2 regions of the Alteromonas sp. WD8-37 genome follow, and region 2 is predicted to be linked to the other one. Evidence: predicted binding sites of a transcription regulator. Region 2 holds the regulator's gene; the other holds the start of a gene.

Region 1 (9,409 bases), on a different contig from region 2:
CAATGCCTTTTCTCACTTTGAAAGTCACCTGATAAACCGGGAGCAACACTGGCATCGTTCGGTGTATTGCGGGATGGCGGCAAAATATCTGGCCCGGCATGTGCGCATGCGCGGTAGCGAACGATTTTTTGTTATGGGGATCCTCAGCAACCTTAGCGAGCTGGTGGTCGCCAAATGCGATCCAGAAAATTATCAGCTGTACCTGAATACCGAGTCGGATTTATTGCCCTGGGAAAAACAGCAACTGGTGTTTGGCTATGACTTTGCGCACCTGAGCGGCATGATCATGGAGCGCTGGCAACTACCGCTACAATTGTTTTACCCGGTACGTCTGCTGCATAACGTGCAAAAACAAAGCAAAGAGTCGGAGATTGCTTTATTAGCGTGTGCGCAACGGGTTACAATCCAGCAACTCAGCCAGGAAAGGCACCCGAACATTGAACTTTTCACCGCCGCTATCGCCCATAGTCTGAAGGTGGAAGGTGAGGCCATTGGCAATGCTGTTTCATTTGCCAATCACGAAACCAATAAAATTGCCTCCCTGATTTGTTAATAATAATACCGGCCACGGACGGGATACTTTGCGCTAAAAAATTCAAAATTATCTATGCACAATCATTCTCCTTTCCGTTTGTGGATCCTGCCTGTGTGTTTATTAGGCAGTGGATCAGCCGCAGCGGCTGATAAAAATCTGATCCAGACGCTATATCATAGCGACTTCACCTATCAACAGGGTGAATCTGAAGAGCTGTTTACCTTGGATGGTGAGCTTGGGATCCTGAACGCGTCAGGCAACACCGATGCCACCTCACTCAAAGCCGGCATCGTGTCTGAGCAGGAAACTCCGTATTGGAACAACAACTACTTTGCCGAGTTGTTGTACAAGCAAACCGAAGTCGAAGAAGACGGTGAGACTGAAGATCGGGTCAGTGCCCAGCGCTTTTATGGCACGGCGCAATTTGACTATAAGCTGACTACGCCAGGTCGGCGGATGTTTATATACGCCGATTATGAAAACGACCGGTTTAACGGTTATGAATACCGGGCGACGCTGGCCAGCGGTTGGTCGCATCGGGTTTGGAATACTGATAACAGTATGTTCAGGTACAGTGTCGGACCCGGCTATGGTTTTGTAAAAGCCGAAGATAATACTGTTACCAACGCTAATAATGGGTTTATTCTGCGCGCTTCCACCGAATACCAGCGTTTGTGGTATACCGGCTCGCGCTTACGTCAGTTTTTAAGCACTGAGATTGGCCCAAATAATATTAAAACGCGGTCTGAGACAGCCTTATCAGCCAATTTGTTTGATTCGCTGGCCATGAAGCTGTCATTTGTTGTGGCGTATGAAACCCAGCCGCTACCAGGCCAGCAGGGTGTGAATACCGAAACCTCTGTGTCAGTGGTTTATCGGTTTTTCTAAATTCGGCAGGCACCCAGAATTCTCAACAGAGGCGTTTAGCCTCTGTTGCTTTTTATACACTTAACGGGGAAACAACATGAAAAAGACGGTACTTACCGCAGCCGTTATCGGCGCGCTGTGTTCAGGCACAGCAGCTGCACAAACTAAGCAAAAGCCATTTACGCTGGAAGGCGGTCTGGGCTTTATTTTTACTACCGGTAACACCGATACAACCTCGGTGAACGGTTCGTTAGAGTCGCACCAGGAACTGGAAGACTGGAGTAATGATTACAGCCTGAGCGGTCTGTACAAAAAAGAGACTGTGGAAAATGACGAGGGCGTGGAAGAAGATCGCACCTCCGCCCAGCGTTTTGATGCACAGGCGCAGGCCAACTACAAGTTGGACAACCCTGACTACCGCTTGTTCGGCTTTGCTTCGTACGAAGACGATCGTTTCAGCTCGTACAACTACCAGTCAACGCTGGCTACCGGTTGGAACCACAAGTTGTGGCAGGACGATACCACGTCATTTGAATATTCAGTGGGTCCGGGTTATGCATTTAACGAAACCCAGGATGGCGAACAGCAAAATGGCCTGATTGTGCGGGCATCAAGCGGGTTTCAATGGTTAATCTCTGATACCGCCAAGTTTACCCAAACCATCAGTACCGAGGTGGGTAGCGAGAACACCAAATCTGCTGCCGAGACTGCACTGACCGCTTCTATCAACGGCAGCCTGTCGTTGAAACTGTCGGTATCTCTGGACCACAATACCCATGTTGAGCCCGGCAAAGAAAAGCTGGACACCGAAACAGCGATCACCCTGGTGTATAACTTCCTATAAACTGGAAAGTGCAATAAAAAAGCCCGCCCGGAGAATTCCGGCGCGGGCTTTTTTGTATTGGCGAGTACTTAATGCAGCAGGCGAGTTTTGATGGTGCCGTCAATCTGCATCAGCTGATTAAAGCCTTCATAAGCTTTATCTGCTTCAATATCAATGACCACATAACCAATATCTGGGGTGGTTTGCAGATATTGTGCTTCGATGTTGATACCCTGTTCGGCGAATGTGCGGTTAATTTGCATAATCACGCCAGGGCGGTTTTCGTGGATGTGTAGCAACCGCGAGCGGCCCGGATGATCCGGTAGCGATACTTCCGGGAAATTCACCGCCGACAAGGTGGAGCCATTATCACTGTATTTGGCCAGCTTGCCGGCCACTTCGATGCCAATGTTTTCCTGAGCTTCCTGGGTGCTGCCGCCCACATGCGGGGTGAGGATCACATTATCAAAGCGGCGCAGCGGCGACTCAAATTCTTCATCATTGGACTTGGGCTCCACTGGGAATACATCAATGGCAGCACCGCTTAACTTGCCACTTTCCAGCGCCGCGACCAGAGCATCAATGTCCACCACGGTACCGCGAGACGCATTAATCAAGATGGCATCCTGGCGCATCGACGCCAAGGCCTGGGCATCGATCATATCCTTGGTTTGCGGCGTTTCAGGCACATGCAGTGACACCACATCAGAGGTGGCCAGCAAGGTTTCCAGGCTCTTGGTCTGGGTGGAGTTGCCCAGCACCAGTTTGTCTTCGATATCGTAAAATTGAACGCGCATGCCCAGGTGCTCCGCCAAAATGCTCAACTGGGTGCCGATATGTCCATAACCGATAATCCCCAAGGTTTTGCCACGCGCCTCATAAGCCCCGTTGGCACTTTTTTCCCATTCGCCGCGGTGCGCTTTGGCATTTTTGGAAGGGATCTGACGCAGCAGCAAAATAATCTGGCCAAGCACCAGTTCGGCCACCGAGCGAGTATTGGAAAAGGGGGCGTTAAAGACCGGGATCCCACGCTTTTCAGTCGCCACCAGATCGACCTGATTAGTGCCGATACAAAAACACCCGACCGCGACCAGTTTTTGTGCCGCATCAATGACTGCTTCAGTTAGCTGAGTACGTGAGCGGAGCCCGATAAAATGCACATCCTGCACTTTTTCAATCAGTTCGTGTTCAGGCAGTGAGGTTTTTACATATTCAATGTTGCTGTAGCCATTTCTTTCCAGTGTTTCAACAGCGCTGGGGTGCACACCCTCAAGCAATAAAATACGAATTTTATCTTTTGGTAGCGATACTTTGCTCATTGGTATGGATCTCAGAATGGGTGATTAAGATGTCTGGACGTCTAAATGGTAAGCTATCAGATGTTGTAGTGGCAGAAAAGCTTTTTCTGCCAGCTATTTTGCAATGCAAGGGTAGGCCGCATGCTCTTTCGGCCTGACCTGTACTTAATCGTGAGTCTTAACGCCCTTATCGGTAGCGACTAGCACCACATCCGCACCACGATGGGCAAACAAACCGTTTGTCACTACACCGACAATATTATTAATCGCGGCTTCCAATTCGCGGGGATTGACAATCGATAGGTTATGCACATCCAGAATGACATTGCCATTGTCAGTCACCACACCCTGGCGGTAGACCGGGTCGCCACCGAGTTTCACCAGCTCGCGGGCCACATAGGAGCGAGCCATAGGAATCACTTCCACCGGCAACGGGAAATCGCCCAGCACCGGTACCTGTTTGCTGTCATCGACAATACAGACAAATTTTTTGGCCACCGCTGCGACAATTTTTTCCTGGGTCAATGCGGCACCGCCGCCTTTGATCATATGCTTATGCTCGGTCACCTCATCGGCACCATCCACATACACCTCAAGATCGTCTACCTCATTAAGGTCAAACACCTGGATCCCGTGCTCTTTTAAACGCTGCGTCGAGGCATTGGAGCTGGACACTGCACCTACAAGTTGGTGCTTCATCTCGGCCAGCCCGTCAATAAAATAGTTTACGGTGGAGCCGGTACCTACACCTACGATCGTGTCGGACTTTACATAGGCCAGGGCGGCTTTTGCCACAGCCTGCTTTTTTGCATTTTGATCCATATATCCTCCTGGTTGACGGTATGAGTGTACCTTATTCACACACCGGCCAACTAACTTATTTGGTGTTCCAGATTCGGCTAGGCGTAACGATGGCATCGCAGGGAATATCCCAGCTGGCCACCGGCAGATCACCGACCTGCTGACAGTCATGGGCGATGCCCAGCAGCACCGGCGGGGCCGGTAATTCGGACAGCCTGGCCAGAGAACGGTCATAAAAACCACCGCCCATACCTAAGCGATTTCCCTGCGCATCAAAACCCACCAACGGCATCAAAATAACCTGATGCTCAGCCAGGCTGGCAATCGCCGCGCAATCCAGCGCCGGCTCGGCAATCTTAAACCGGTTCATGGTCATGGCGGTGCCGGTATGATAATCCTGAAACAGCAGATGCTGGCGTGAAAATGGGTGGAGCACCGGCAATGACACCTGTTGCTGGTGTTGCCAGCAGTGAGTGATTACCGGCGTTACATCCGGCTCGCCATCGTTGGCCAGATAGGCTGCAATTCGTTTGGCGTTGATGAAGGCAGGCAGGGTTTGTAATTGCGCCAGCAACTGCCGGCTGGCCTGGTTCTGTTCTGCTGCACTTAAAGCGCGCCGTGCATTACGCAAATCTGCGCGCAACTGCGCCCGCGAAGAAGACTGCGTCATCCAATTTCTCTGTGTGTCAAAAACAGCCAGCATACGGGTTGGGGGAGGGATTGCAAGGGGGGACAGCACCAAGCTGTCTGTGATGGACATCCACCCTTTTGTTTCCGCTACAATCGTAGCATTGATTGCTGATGCAGCATCTTGTCGGATTGCCGGCGGGCAACCAAAGAGGGGCGATGTCGACCGGATTCCCCTCTTTCGAGGGCACCACGCTGTGAAGGCGTCATCCACAGTGCCGGCAAAACTGCCCACAGCCAAAAGGGTCATCCCTGACCCTGTTTGGCCTGGCCCGGCATCCCTGCCGGCCCGGTCAGTTTTTCTCACCGGCCCAGCGGCTGACCACAGCAAGGGGGACTAAAGAACGGCTTATCTCTTCGAGCCTTCTCAATTGGAATGCTGGACATCCACTGGAATGCTGGACATCCACAGTTTGTCTATTGGCGAACACCCACTATTTTGCTATCGCAACAATGCGCAGCATTGATTGCTGATGAAGCATTTCGCCGGATTGCCGGCGGGCAACCAAAGAGGGGCGGTGTCGACCGCCCCTCTTTGGAATCTCCCCGCGACCCTACGCTGTGAAAGCGTCAACCGCAGTGCCGGTAAAACTGCCCACAGCCAAAAGGGTCATCCCTGACCCTGTTTGGCCTGGCCCGGCATCCCTGCCGGCCCGGTTAGTTTTTCTCACCGGCCCAGCGGCTGACCACAGCAAGGGCCCTAAAGAGCGGGTCGTCTCTTAGAGCTTTCTCAATTAGAAAGCTGGACGCCTATTGCTTATTGAAATGTAAAAACAGCCTGCTCTTTATCCCCCTGAGCGGAATAGCCAGTTGGGCGGATAAGCAGAAAAGTCGGCGAGGCAGGACGCCGAGCCAGCAGCACCGGGTCAGGAAGACCCGTTGATGCGTGGGTTTTATGCCCGCCCAATTGGCTAGGCAGTTTCCGCTTTGGGGAGAGCGGGGAGTCCAGAGGGTATCGCGTATACCCTCTGGGTGATGTCGCCACCGCGACGAAATGGTGGGATAGCCTTTCAAACTGAAATTAATTAGCGAAATATGGGTGGCCATATCAGGCTATTATCGAGCGAAGCGAGATAGCACATACCCTCTGGGTGATGTCGTCACCGCGACAAAATGTTGAGAAAACCTTCTAGGCTAAACTTAAGTAACTGAGAATAAGAGATGACAATGGACAGTCATACTTGACCGCCATCTAGCATGGCGGCAATGCATACCCTCTGGGTGATGTCGCCACCGCGACGAAATGGTGGGATAGCCTTTCAAACTGAAATTAATTAGCGAAATATGGGTGGCCATATCAGGCTATTATCGAGCGAAGCGAGATAGCACATACACTCTGGGTGATGTCGTCACCGCGATAAAATGTTGAGAAAACCTTCTAGGCTAAACTTAAGTAACTGAGAATAAGAGATGACAATGGACAGTCATACTTGACCGCCATCTAGCATGGCGGCAATGCATACCCTCTGGGTGATGTCGCCACCGCGACGAAATGGTGGGATAGCCTTTCAAACTGAAATTAATTAGCGAAATATGGGTGGCCATATCAGGCTATTATCGAGCGAAGCGAGATAGCACATACCCTCTGGGTGATGTCGTCACCGCGACAAAATGTTGAGAAAGCCTTCTAGGCTAAACTTAAGTAACTGAGAATAAGAGATGACAATGGGCAGTCATACTTGACCGCCATCTAGCATGGCGGCAACGCACATACCCTCTGGGTGACGTCGCCACCGCGACGAAATGTTGACAAAGCCTCTTAGGCTGAGAGCAAATACCCACATTTTGAATAGAGCAAGAAACCCTACAACGGTTGTTGGGCAAGGATTTTATCGAATTGCCGCCAGGCAATAAAAAGTGCCCTCGCCACCGCGACAAAAAAACGCCGCATAAAGCGGCGTTTCATCACATTATCGGTTAATCAAATCAACGATTAACGCGCATACGTCTCGATGAACAAGGCTTCTAAACGCTCTTTGTCCACTTTGGTGGCTACCTTGATGGTTTGCGCTTCTGTCCATAGCGGGCTGGCGGTGGTGCCGGGTGGGGCCACAATTGTCTGGCCGCAATTAAGGGCATCGGTTGATACCCGCACATGGCCTTTGGTCAGCTCAAACAGGTCCGGAGCAATCAAATGCGCCAGCGGGAAGGCGTCGTGGAAGCAGCACACGCGCTCGTCGCCATCTTTGGTGTAAAAATCGATATAAAACTGTGCCGCTTTTTGCACAAAGCCACCCAGTTTTTCGTTTTTCTCGGCCAGCGTGTCTACAAAGGCGGCTTTAAACCGTACCGCGTTGGTTACATCCAGACCAAACATGGTGATATCCCAGTCGGCACTGAATACGATGTCGGCTGCGTGGGCATCATTCCAGATATTGGCTTCGGCCACTGGTGTGACATTGCCCGGCACAAATGCGGCGCCGCCCATGATGCTGACTCCTTTGACCAGCTTCGGTAATTCTGGTTCCAGGCGCAGGGCCAGTGCCAGGTTGCCTAATGGGCCAATCGCCACCAGAGTGATCTCCCCTGGATGCTGGCGCGCCATATCCACAATAAATTGTGCTGAGCTGCGCGGGTCCAGTTTGCCTTCGATGGCTGGGAAGTCGATATTGCCAAAGCCGTCATCGCCGTGCACAAAGTGCGCGTAGCCTGATTCCGGGCCTACCCAGGGCATGCCTACACCTTTGGTCACCGGGATATCCTGCTCGGCCAGTTTGCACAGGGTCACCGCATTTTTTGCTGACATCTCCACCGGCACGTTGCCAAACACGGTGGTCAGGCCCAGTACCTCAATTTCGGGCGCCTGAAAGGCAAAAAAGATGGCCATCGCATCATCGATGCCCGGATCTGTATCTAAAATAATTTTATGGGTCATAGTGTTTCCAACAACAATCAGGCTTGTTTGGCTAAAAAGCGATCGACTTCTTTTTGTGAGGGGATCGACTGGGCAGCACCTTTGCGGGTCACGCACAATGCAGAGGCAGCGCACGCCCGGCGTAATGCTTGTTCGGCATCGGTGTGGGTGCTGTAGGCTGATAAAAAGTAGCCGATAAAGGTGTCACCGGCAGCCGTGGTATCCACCGCTTCAACCGTGAAGGCCGGTACCTTGTAAACGTCGTCTTTGCGGATCATCATGACCCCTTCTTTGCCCATGGTCAGCAGCACCTCGGCATGTTGCCAGTCTTGCTGAAAGGCGGCCACGATGTCATCCAGGCTGTCTTTTTCAGTGATGGCCGCCGCTTCGGTTTCATTCACAATCAGCAAATCGACGCAATCCAGCGGCAGAGTTTTGACATTCTGGTTCATTGGCGCCGGATTAAATGCCACCTTCAGGCCTTTTTCTTTAGCCTGGCGCAGCACTTCATCAATGCAGCTGGTTTCATTTTGGGTCAGCACCCAATCGGCAGAGCCGGTATCCAGCAGGGCTTTTTGGACCGTGTTGGCATCAATGGTCAGGTTGGCACCGCCAAACAGCACGATAGCATTTTCGCCACTGGGGGTAACCTGAATGATGGCATGGCCAGACGGCTCGTCATGGCATTTTACAAAGCGACAGTCTACACCATGTTTAATCAGCGTTTGTTTAAACGCGGCATCGGATTCGTGAATGCTGCCCACATGCTGCACATCAGCACCGGCCTGAGCCAGAGCAATAGACTGGTTAGCGCCTTTACCGCCCAGCAGTTGCTGGTAATTAGAGGAGGCCAGGGTTTCACCCGGCTTAACAAAGTGGTCCACCGAGTACACATGATCGATGTTGATAGACCCAAAATTGATTACTGCCATTTCTTCTTCTCGTCGAAAGAGGGCGTCTCCCAGAATGCCGCTGTTCATTTTTCGCCCGTGAGCCGAAAGGTTCACGGCGGAAGAATCATGATGACCGTAGGCTTCTCGGTACGCGCCGAGCTTGCTCAATAGCCATCAGTTCAACTTCCTTTTTAAAAAGCATCGGCCAGGGACATGAAATGAACTGGCAAACATTCCAGGAGACATTGACTAAAATAAAAGCGCAACAGGGTATATCAAACGCGCCACCTCGTGAAGAGATCATTTTGCGTTGAGGCTACCCGGTTGAATTGACCGTTATGGACATTTTGAAAACCATGAGGCTTCCGGCGTCACAATTGCCTTGATTATGTTGCAAAGGGCAAAAAATTCAACCCAAACTTAACCAATCGGTCAAAGAAATAGCACACTTAGGATCCTAATCGATCCCGGCGCCAATTGAAAGGTAAAGCCGGTCTGTCCAGCGCAGATGCTCAGGGATTCAACAACCTGGCCGGACTGGGCTTTATAGCGGCTTTTTGCTAGCATAAACCCAGACTCAATAAGCATTTGGCTAAAGGTAGAACGCGTGGAAAAACAACTTGATTACGACAACATCACCAATGTGCTGTT
Region 2 (9,409 bases):
TTCCATACCCGCCCAGTGTAGCGCGAGTTGCCCGGCTTCAACAGTGCAATTATTGGCCGTCGCGGGTTTAGCCGGCCCGCGCGCCTAGCATATGGCAGATGGCATAGCTGAGTTCGCTGCGATTAAGAGTATAAAAATGAAAATGCTTCACCCCTTCTTTGGCCAGCACTTTGACCTGTTCCATGGCGATATTGGCGCCTAACAGATTGCGAGTGGTTTGATCATCCTCGGCCACACCGTCAAACATCTTATGCAGCCAGCCCGGCACATGCACATTAGTAAAGCCGGCAAATTTCACTAAGGTCTGATAATTGGTCACCGGCAGGATCCCCGGCACAATGTCCAGATCGATGCCTGCGGCTGCAGCGCGGTCGCGAAAACGCAAAAACACACTGGTATCAAAGAAAAACTGAGTGATGGCTTCACTGGCACCGGCTTCGGCTTTGCGTTTCAGGTTAAGCAAATCAAACTGGGCATTGGGCGCCTCAGGGTGTTTTTCCGGATAGGCCGCTACCGACACATCAAAATCCGCCACCTCTTTAAGCAATGACACCAAATCTGAGGCATACATATCGGTTTTTTCGGTGCCGGGCGGCAGGTCGCCACGCAGCGCTACAATCCGCCGGATCCCGGTTTGCCAGTAATCGCGGGCAATCTGCTGCAACTCGGCTTTACTGGCATCCACACAGGTCAGATGCGGTACCGCCGGCACGCCGGTTTGCTGATGAATACGTTTGACCACATCGTGGGTGCGGTCGCGCTCGCCACTGTTGGCCCCGTAGGTGACCGACATGTATGCAGGTTTAAGCGGGGCCAGCCGCTCCACCGAGCGCCACAGGGTTTGTTCCATCTTTTCCGATTTGGGCGGAAAAAACTCAAAGGATACCTGGATATCCTGCAGCTCGGATAAGGATTGGTTCAGGGCATCAATCCCCTGGGCAAAAGACACCATCAGCAAATTCTCTTTATGGCCGTTTAGACGTCTAAATTAGATAATATGTGTCTAGACGTCAAGCGGTTTACACTGCTCAATTGACCTTTTCTCCACAATGGTTAGAATTTCCGCTCATAATAAAGAACCGCGAATTTGAGAGCTTGTAATGGCAAAATGGAACGGCAACTATATTCATCCCTACGCTGAGCACGGCAAAAAAAGCGAGCAGGTTAAAAAAGTCACTGTCTCGATCCCCATCACTGTATTAAAAGAACTGACCGACGAACGCACCCGGCGCCAGATTAACAATCTACGTCATGCCACCAATTCAGAATTATTGTGCGAGGCATTTTTGCACGCCTTTACCGGCCAGCCGCTGCCAAACGATGATGATTTACGTAAAGACAATCCGAATCGGGTGCCTGCCGAAGCGCGCCGGCTGATGGAAGAAATGGGCATCGATCCCAGTTTTGAAAACGAAGCCTGAGCAACCGGATGGCGCCGGCTGCGCAGATAAACTAGCCGCCCGAGTGTCTAAGGCGGCTAGGGCGGCTAAAGCAGCTAGGGCGTATAATGTGATGGCAGCGAGTCCAGCCGGGCCACGCCAGAGGCAATCGCAGCCTTGGCCACCGCAGTGGCGATACGACTACACAAGCGGGGATCCATCGGTTTGGGGATAATATAATTGCGGCCAAATTCCAGCTTGCTGGAATTACTGGCTTTCAACACTTCATCGGGCACCGGCTCACGGGATATCTGACGAATTGCTTCTACCGCAGCCACTTTCATCTCATCATTGATGGCACTGGCCCGCACATCCAGCGCGCCGCGAAAAATAAACGGAAAGCACAGCACATTATTGACCTGATTTGGATAGTCCGAGCGTCCGGTGGCCATGATCAGGTCGCTGCGCACATCGTGGGCCAGCTCTGGCTTGATTTCCGGATCCGGGTTGGAGCAGGCAAACACAATCGGATTATCAGCCATCAACGCCAAGGTTTCCGGCGGCAGCAAATCCGGCCCCGACACCCCGACAAAAATATCCGCACCATCCATCACATCTTCTAAGGTGCGCTTATCGGTATTGTTGGCAAACAGCTTTTTGTGCTCGGTCAGATCTTCCCGGCGGGTATGAATGACCCCTTTGCGATCCAGCATATAGATGCGCTCACGCTGCGCCCCGCAGGTGATAAGCAACTCCATACAGGCTACCGCGGCAGCGCCGGCGCCCATACACACAATGGTGATATCTTCAATTTGCTTATTTTGAATTTCCAGCGCATTAAGCATACCGGCCGCGGTAACAATCGCGGTGCCGTGCTGATCATCATGAAACACCGGAATTTTGCAGCGCTTGATCAGCTCTTGCTCTATCTCAAAACATTCTGGCGCTTTGATATCTTCAAGGTTGATGCCGCCAAAGGAGTCGGCAATGTTGGCTACGGTGTTAATAAACTCTTCGGTGGTACGATGTTTAACCTCAATATCAATCGCATCCAGCCCGGCAAATCGTTTAAACAACAATGCTTTACCTTCCATTACTGGCTTGGATGCCAGCGGGCCTAAATTGCCCAGGCCCAGGATAGCGGTGCCATTACTGATCACCGCCACCGTGTTGCCTTTGGCTGTGTACAGATAGGCATCATCCGGGTTATTGGCGATCTCCCGGACTGGTTCAGCCACACCGGGGCTGTAGGCCAGGGACAGATCGTCCACCGTTTCGGCCGGTTTGGACAGCTCCATCCGGATTTTTCCCGGCGTGGGCTTGGCATGATAATCAAGCGCGCGTTGTCTGAAATCTGACATTTATACTATGTCCTTTATGTGTAGGGTTAGGGCACAGCAAACCGCACTATGCGGTTTGTGAAAGACAGGTCTTTGCCTGTTTAATATACAAATCCATGCTAAGTCAAGACGGGCAGCCCATCTGTCAGCCAGATTTTGTTCATCGCCACTGTAGCACAGCCCTGTGGCTAACACATATCAGATGACGTGGTCGTGCAGCGTGCAGCACAGGTAATAGAAATATAAAAGTCCGTCCGGGCCACAGCCAGTGTTGTGCGACTATGTTGTGTATTCATTACAGTGATAATATAAGCAGAGGGTGCTATCAGTGATAAGCGTGCAGGAGAGTCAGGCTGTGGAGAGCTGGCCAACCGCCAGGCACAAAAAAAGCGCCGGGAAGGCGCTTTTTGCAGATTGGCTGATACCAGGCTTACTTTTTGCCCAGTGCACCAAAACGCTTCTTGAAGCGGTCAACACGGCCACCGGTGTCAACGTTACGCTGCTTACCAGTGTAAAAAGGGTGGCAGTTTGAGCACACATCAAGATTCAGATCTTTGCCTACAGTTGAACGAACTTTGATTTCGTTACCGCACGAGCATGATGCTGTGATTTCTTCGTATTTTGGATGGATATCGTTTTTCATGGGAAACCTCAAAAAAAGGCCGTATCGCTATCCAGCCCGCAGCTGAACACCATACGTTATACAAATAATGGCAACACCACCAAAGCGGCCTTGCCGTAAAGAGGCGCGCATATTAATGTATGGCGCGCGCTGAATCAAGTAGGTGTGTTAAAAATAACCAGGCCCGGGGCCATGCTGCATCGGGCGTTTGACCTGTATTTGGATACCCAGTAGCACCATGATCCTGATTGATGTCGCCGTTCCTGTGCCACTACGCCAGATGTTTTCTTACACCCACCCTTCGTCGCTGGAAGCCGGGGTGCGCGTGCTGGTGCCCTTTGGCCGGCGCCAGCTGGTGGGCATTGTCACCGGCCACCGAGCGGCGGAAGAGAGCGAGCAGGATAGCACCAAACTCAAAGCCATTGACGAGGTGCTGGACGCCGAACCGGTGTTCAGCCTGGCCATCCTTAATCTGTGTCGCTGGCTATGGCAATATTATCATCACAGCCCGGGCGAAGTACTGCATACTGCTTTACCGGTGCGACTGCGCAAGGGCGAGCCGGCTGAGCCGGCAGCCGAATGCTGGTATCAGGTGACCACGGATGGCCAGGCAACCGACGCGACCAGATTGTCGCGGGCACCACGTCAGCAAGCCTGCCTGGCGCAGCTGCAACAGCAGGCCTGTCGCGCAGAGGTGTTAAAAAGTGATTATTCAGCCGCAGTGCTCAAAGCCTTGCAAGAGCGGGAGTTGATTAAACAGGACTGGCGTGCCACCAGCCCTCAGCCGCAGCGCTGGCTGACCGATTTTGCCCCGACTGGGGCGCCTCGTCCCGACCCGGAACAAGCGCTGGCCATTACCGCCATTGTGCAGCAGCAAGGCAAATTTTGCCCGTTTTTGCTCGAAGGAGTGACCGGCAGTGGCAAGACCGAGGTGTATCTGCAGGCCATCGAATCAGTGTTACTGGCCGGTCGACAGGTGTTGATTCTGGTGCCGGAGATTGGCCTGACCCCGCAAACAGTGGCCCGTTTTACCCAGCGCTTTGGTATTGAGGTGGGCGTGCTGCATTCCCAAATCACCGACAGTACCCGCCTGGCGGTGTGGCAGCAGGCCCGCGCCGGTGAGCTGGGGATCATCATTGGCACCCGCTCGGCCATCTTTACCCCGCTACGCTACCCAGGCATGCTGATTGTGGATGAAGAGCATGATGAGTCGTTCAAACAGCAGGACGGCTTACGCTATCATGCCCGCGACCTGGCGGTGCTTCGTGCCCAGCAGGACAGTATCCCGCTGGTGTTAGGCTCGGCCACGCCGTCGCTGGAATCGTTGAATAATGCTTTGAGCAAGCGCTATCGGCACCTGCAACTCACCCGACGGGCTGCCGGCGCCCAGGCCACGCTTCAACACGTGCTGGATATAAAAAACCAGCCTATGCAGTTTGGCCTGGCGGCCGGCACCCTGACCCTGATGCGCCAGCATTTGCAGCAAGGCAATCAGGTGCTGGTGTTTGTCAATCGGCGCGGCTTTGCCCCGGCGCTGGTCTGCCATAAATGCGGTCACACCGACAGTTGTCAGCGCTGCGAACGGCCCTTTACCGTGCATAAGGTGCAGCGGCGGTTGCAGTGCCACCATTGTGCAGCTACCCGGCCTATCCCCCGGCAATGTGAACAGTGCGGTCACCGGGAACTGATGACCGAAGGTATCGGCACTGAGCAGTTGGAACAAGGCTTAGGCCAGCTGTTTCCGGATGCGGCACAGGTGCGCATCGACAGTGATTCCATTAAAGGCAAAGACAAGCTGCCGGCGCTGCTTAAAGCCATCAACGAGCAGCAATATCAGTTGCTCATTGGCACCCAGATTTTATCTAAAGGCCACCATTTTCCTCATGTGACCCTGGTGGTAGTGTTGGATTGTGATGGTGCGCTGTTTAGCGCGGATTACCGCGCGCCAGAAAAACTGGCGCAACTGGTGACCCAGCTGGCTGGCCGGGCAGGGAGGGCCAGTAAGCCGGGCGAAATGTGGCTGCAAACCCATAACCCGGAGCATCCGTTGTTACAGGATCTGATCCACAACGGCTATGGCCATTTTGCCCGCCATGCTTTGCTGGAGCGCAAAATGGCACAGCAACCGCCATTTTCCAGCCAGGTGGCACTGCGGGCTGAAGCGCTGGACGGGCAGGCAGCCTGGGCGTTTTTGCAACAGGCCAGTCAGGCCTTGCAGCAAGACGCGGTGCGTATTATCGGGCCGATGCCGTGTCTGATCGAAAAACGCCAGGGCCGTTTTCGTTTTATGCTGCTGATCCAGTCGGATAAGCGCAAACAACTGCACGAATGTGTGCGCCTAGGCTTGCCCCAGGTGAGCAGCCTGCCACTGGCGGCCAAGGTGCGCTGGTCGGTGGATGTCGACCCCACCGACTTTAGCTAGTCGATATAACAGCTGTGGCTGCACACACGCTATGGTTGAATTACGGGCAGCATTCAGGGATGCTTTTAGGGTAAACTATGCGCCGGTCAGAATGCTTATCTGACGGCTTAGCAGAGGAATGAGTGCCTTATATGGCTCAACGCGATTATGTATCTCGCGGTCGTGGATCGCAGAATAAAAACAAAAAACAACCCAAAAAAGCCACCCGTAACAGCCGCCAGCCGCCTCCGGGCCGGGCCAGTGCCGGCACGCTATCAAAAATCCGGTTGGCCATCGTGGTGCTTCTGTTCGCTGCGTTTGTGTGGTTTTTATGGTCCATCAGCGGCAGTGCACCGGATGAGGTGGATGCCCCGGTAGCGCCGCCGGTGAGCCGCACCCCGGAAGATGCCTTACCGGAGATGCCTGAAGAAGAATGGGAATACATCAAATCTCTGCCTGGCTATGAGGTCGAAGTGGAAGTGGCCGAGCAGCAACAATCGGATAAACTGTATTTGCTGCAATGCGGCTCGTTTCGTACCCGTGCCCAGGCCGAAGAAATGAAAGCCAATATCGCCTTTCAGGGCTTAGAAGCGCAGATCCGGGATACCCGCGGCACCAATGGCCAGTGGTTCAGAGTGATTTTAGGCCCGCTGCAAACCAAACGGGATGCCGAACGGGCTAAACATACCCTGCGCAAAATCAATATTACTACCTGCATGATCCTGACCTGGTCGCTGTAAGCAAGCAGCCCGGGTCAGCCGTGGCCGGCGGCAAAATGTACAAGCCGTTCGGCCACTCTTGAAATCCTGCCACAGCGCCCCACTTATCTTTCACTGTGTAAAATTGTTGGGGCGGCAATGCTGCGCCCCACCCACCAATGGGGAAGACTCGTGACAACAATCGTTTCTGTAAGACGCAATAATCAGGTCGTCATGGCAGGGGATGGCCAGGTCTCTTTGGGCAATACGGTGATGAAAGGCAATGCCCGCAAAGTGCGCCGCCTGTATCACGACAAAGTACTGGCCGGATTTGCCGGTGGTACCGCCGATGCATTTACGCTGTTTGAACGCTTTGAAGCCAAGCTGGAAACGCATCAGGGCCATCTGACCCGGGCGGCAGTTGAGCTGGCCAAAGACTGGCGGACGGATCGTGCGCTGCGCCGCTTAGAAGCGCTGCTGGCGGTGGCCGACGAAACTGCCTCGTTCATCATTACCGGTAACGGGGATGTGGTGCAGCCTGAGCAGGATCTGATTGCGCTGGGTTCTGGCGGCAACTACGCCCAGGCAGCCGCGACTGCGCTATTAGATAACACCGAATTGTCGGCCAAAGAAATTGCCGAAAAAAGTTTAAGCATCGCCGGTGATATCTGCGTATTTACCAATCATAGTCAAACCATTGAAGTGCTGGACTACTAAGCCAGCCCCCATGATAAGCGCGAAGGCGGCACGCCTTCGCCTGTAGAAAGAAGGTTTTTTTCATGTCTGAAATGACTCCAAGAGAAATCGTTCACGAGCTGGACCGCCACATAATTGGCCAGCAGGATGCCAAGCGCGCGGTGTCTATTGCATTGCGTAATCGCTGGCGCCGGATGCAGCTGCCTGAAGAGCTGCGCCAGGAAGTCACCCCTAAAAATATTTTGATGATTGGCCCTACGGGAGTGGGCAAAACCGAAATTGCCCGGCGTCTGGCCAAGCTGGCCAATGCGCCCTTTATCAAAGTAGAAGCCACCAAATTCACCGAGGTGGGCTATGTAGGCAAAGAAGTTGAAACCATTATCCGTGATCTGGCCGATATTGCGGTCAAGATGACCAAAGAGCGCGAGATGACCAAGGTGCGCTATCGCGCCGAAGAGGCTGCCGAAGATCGCATCCTGGATGTGCTGTTGCCGCCGCCAGAAGATGCCTGGGGCAAAAAAGAAGAAGTAGAAGATCGCGGCACCCGCCAGAACTTCCGCAAAAAATTGCGTGAAGGCCAGCTCGACGACAAAGAAATTGAAATTGATGTGTCACAGTCGCAGATGGGCGTGGAAATCATGGCCCCACCGGGTATGGAAGAGATGACCAATCAGCTGCAGGGCATGTTCCAGAATCTGTCTGGCTCGCAAAAGAAAAAGAAAAAGCTGAAAATCAAAGAAGCCTTTAAGTTGCTGATTGAAGAAGAAGCTGCGCGCCTGGTCAATCAGGAAGATTTAAAAGAAAAAGCCATCGAAGCAGTGGAACAGCACGGCATCGTGTTCGTGGATGAGATTGACAAGATCTGTAAACGCGAAGGCAACCAGTCTGGTGATGTGTCCCGCGAAGGGGTGCAGAGGGACTTGCTACCGCTGGTGGAAGGCTCCACGGTGTCTACCAAGCATGGCATGGTCAAAACAGACCATATCTTGTTTATCGCATCAGGCGCGTTCCAGATGAGCAAGCCGTCGGATCTTATCCCGGAATTGCAGGGGCGTTTGCCAATTCGGGTCGAGCTATCCGCTTTGAAGGTGGATGATTTCAAACGCATCTTAACCGAGCCCAATGCCTCACTGTGCGAGCAGTATCGCGCCCTGATGGCCACCGAAGGGGTCACTGTTGATTTTGCCGAGTCAGGCATTCAGCGCATTGCTGAGGCGGCGTGGCAGGTCAATGAGCGAACCGAAAATATCGGTGCACGCCGTCTGCACACGGTGCTGGAGCGCCTGATGGAAGATATCTCGTATGATGCCTCTGAAAAATCCGGTGAGTCGTTTGCCATCGACAAAGACTATGTCGATAGCCACTTAAACACTCTGGTGGACAACGAAGATCTGAGCCGCTTTATCTTGTAAGCGCACCGGTATTTAAACCATTGCCAAGCCGCCCACCCGGGCGGCTTTTTTTGTGCCGGCTAGTCGGGCTCGTCGCCACACAGCAAATCAGCCAGGGTGGCGGTAACAGGCAGTCCCGAGGCTGCTTCAAACTGGCAAAAATATGGCGCCGGGTTGGCTTCTAAAAACACGTACTCGCCTTCCGGCGTGAGCCGCCAGTCGATGGCGGTCCAGCGCATACCCAGTGCCTGGCAGGCCAGAATCGCATGCTGCTGCACTGTGTCAGGCAGTGTGTGCGGGCATAACCGGGTGTGAATGTCAGTGCGAAAATCCACATGATTTGAGCGTAACTCGGCGCTGAGCACCTGCTGGCCAATCACATAGCTGCGCACATTGGTGCCGCTGATGAATTGCTGCACAGTAAGCGGGGCTGCGGCCAGCGCAGCCTGCCACTGCGCGAGAGAATAATCACTGGCGGTGAGCCGGCGGCAATACCCCCCGCCATGGGCCGGTTTCAACACAATGTGCTGGTGGCGGCGGGCAAAGTCATTCGCATCAGCGGCATAATTGCCCACATAGGTGGCTGGCGTGCGCAGGCCCAGCTGGCGTACAAGGTATAACTGCTGCGGTTTTCGGTGGTGAAACTGAATCGCGCTGACCGGGTTATACCAGATAAACTCACTGGTATATAGCAGGGTGCTTAATACTGCTTGTTGGTTTTTCTGGCTGGTTACCGAGGTCTTGGTCTCATCGTCGGCGGCGGTTTGCCATTGCTGCCAAAAGGCGGCGCTAAAGTCGGGTAGTGCCCAGGTATGATCTGCCTCATGCAGCAGGCCTACACCGCTATCCGGCGACCAGCTGAGTTTTACCTGACCCGGGTAC

Evidence for each region. Region 2 encodes MetJ, which represses methionine synthesis genes. Its sites were predicted from a motif close to TAGACGTCTAGACGTCTA; they were not measured.
Region 1: serA (phosphoglycerate dehydrogenase) is a predicted target of MetJ. The motif match lies at 3,571-3,588, and genes of this name have one in related genera.

The regions. Positions count from the first base shown of each region.
Region 1 is NZ_JBUZOV010000004.1:158,456-167,864, reverse strand. It holds gene ACTUJZ_RS11435 (HDOD domain-containing protein) at 1-553, shown strand, start outside; gene ACTUJZ_RS11430 (DUF481 domain-containing protein) at 608-1,423, shown strand; gene ACTUJZ_RS11425 (DUF481 domain-containing protein) at 1,500-2,246, shown strand; gene serA (phosphoglycerate dehydrogenase) at 2,315-3,544, opposite strand; gene rpiA (ribose-5-phosphate isomerase RpiA) at 3,689-4,345, opposite strand; gene ACTUJZ_RS11410 (5-formyltetrahydrofolate cyclo-ligase) at 4,401-4,994, opposite strand; gene ACTUJZ_RS11405 (nucleoside hydrolase) at 6,945-7,886, opposite strand; gene ACTUJZ_RS11400 (ribokinase) at 7,904-8,797, opposite strand; RNA gene ssrS (6S RNA) at 8,820-9,003, opposite strand; gene ACTUJZ_RS11390 (UPF0149 family protein) at 9,366-9,409, shown strand, end outside.
Region 2 is NZ_JBUZOV010000008.1:33,776-43,184, forward strand. It holds gene metF (methylenetetrahydrofolate reductase) at 68-952, opposite strand; gene metJ (met regulon transcriptional regulator MetJ) at 1,101-1,421, shown strand; gene ACTUJZ_RS14430 (malic enzyme-like NAD(P)-binding protein) at 1,496-2,740, opposite strand; gene rpmE (50S ribosomal protein L31) at 3,150-3,362, opposite strand; gene priA (primosomal protein N') at 3,580-5,763, shown strand; gene ACTUJZ_RS14445 (SPOR domain-containing protein) at 5,895-6,482, shown strand; gene hslV (ATP-dependent protease subunit HslV) at 6,633-7,157, shown strand; gene hslU (HslU--HslV peptidase ATPase subunit) at 7,220-8,548, shown strand; gene ACTUJZ_RS14460 (ATP-grasp domain-containing protein) at 8,608-9,409, opposite strand, start outside.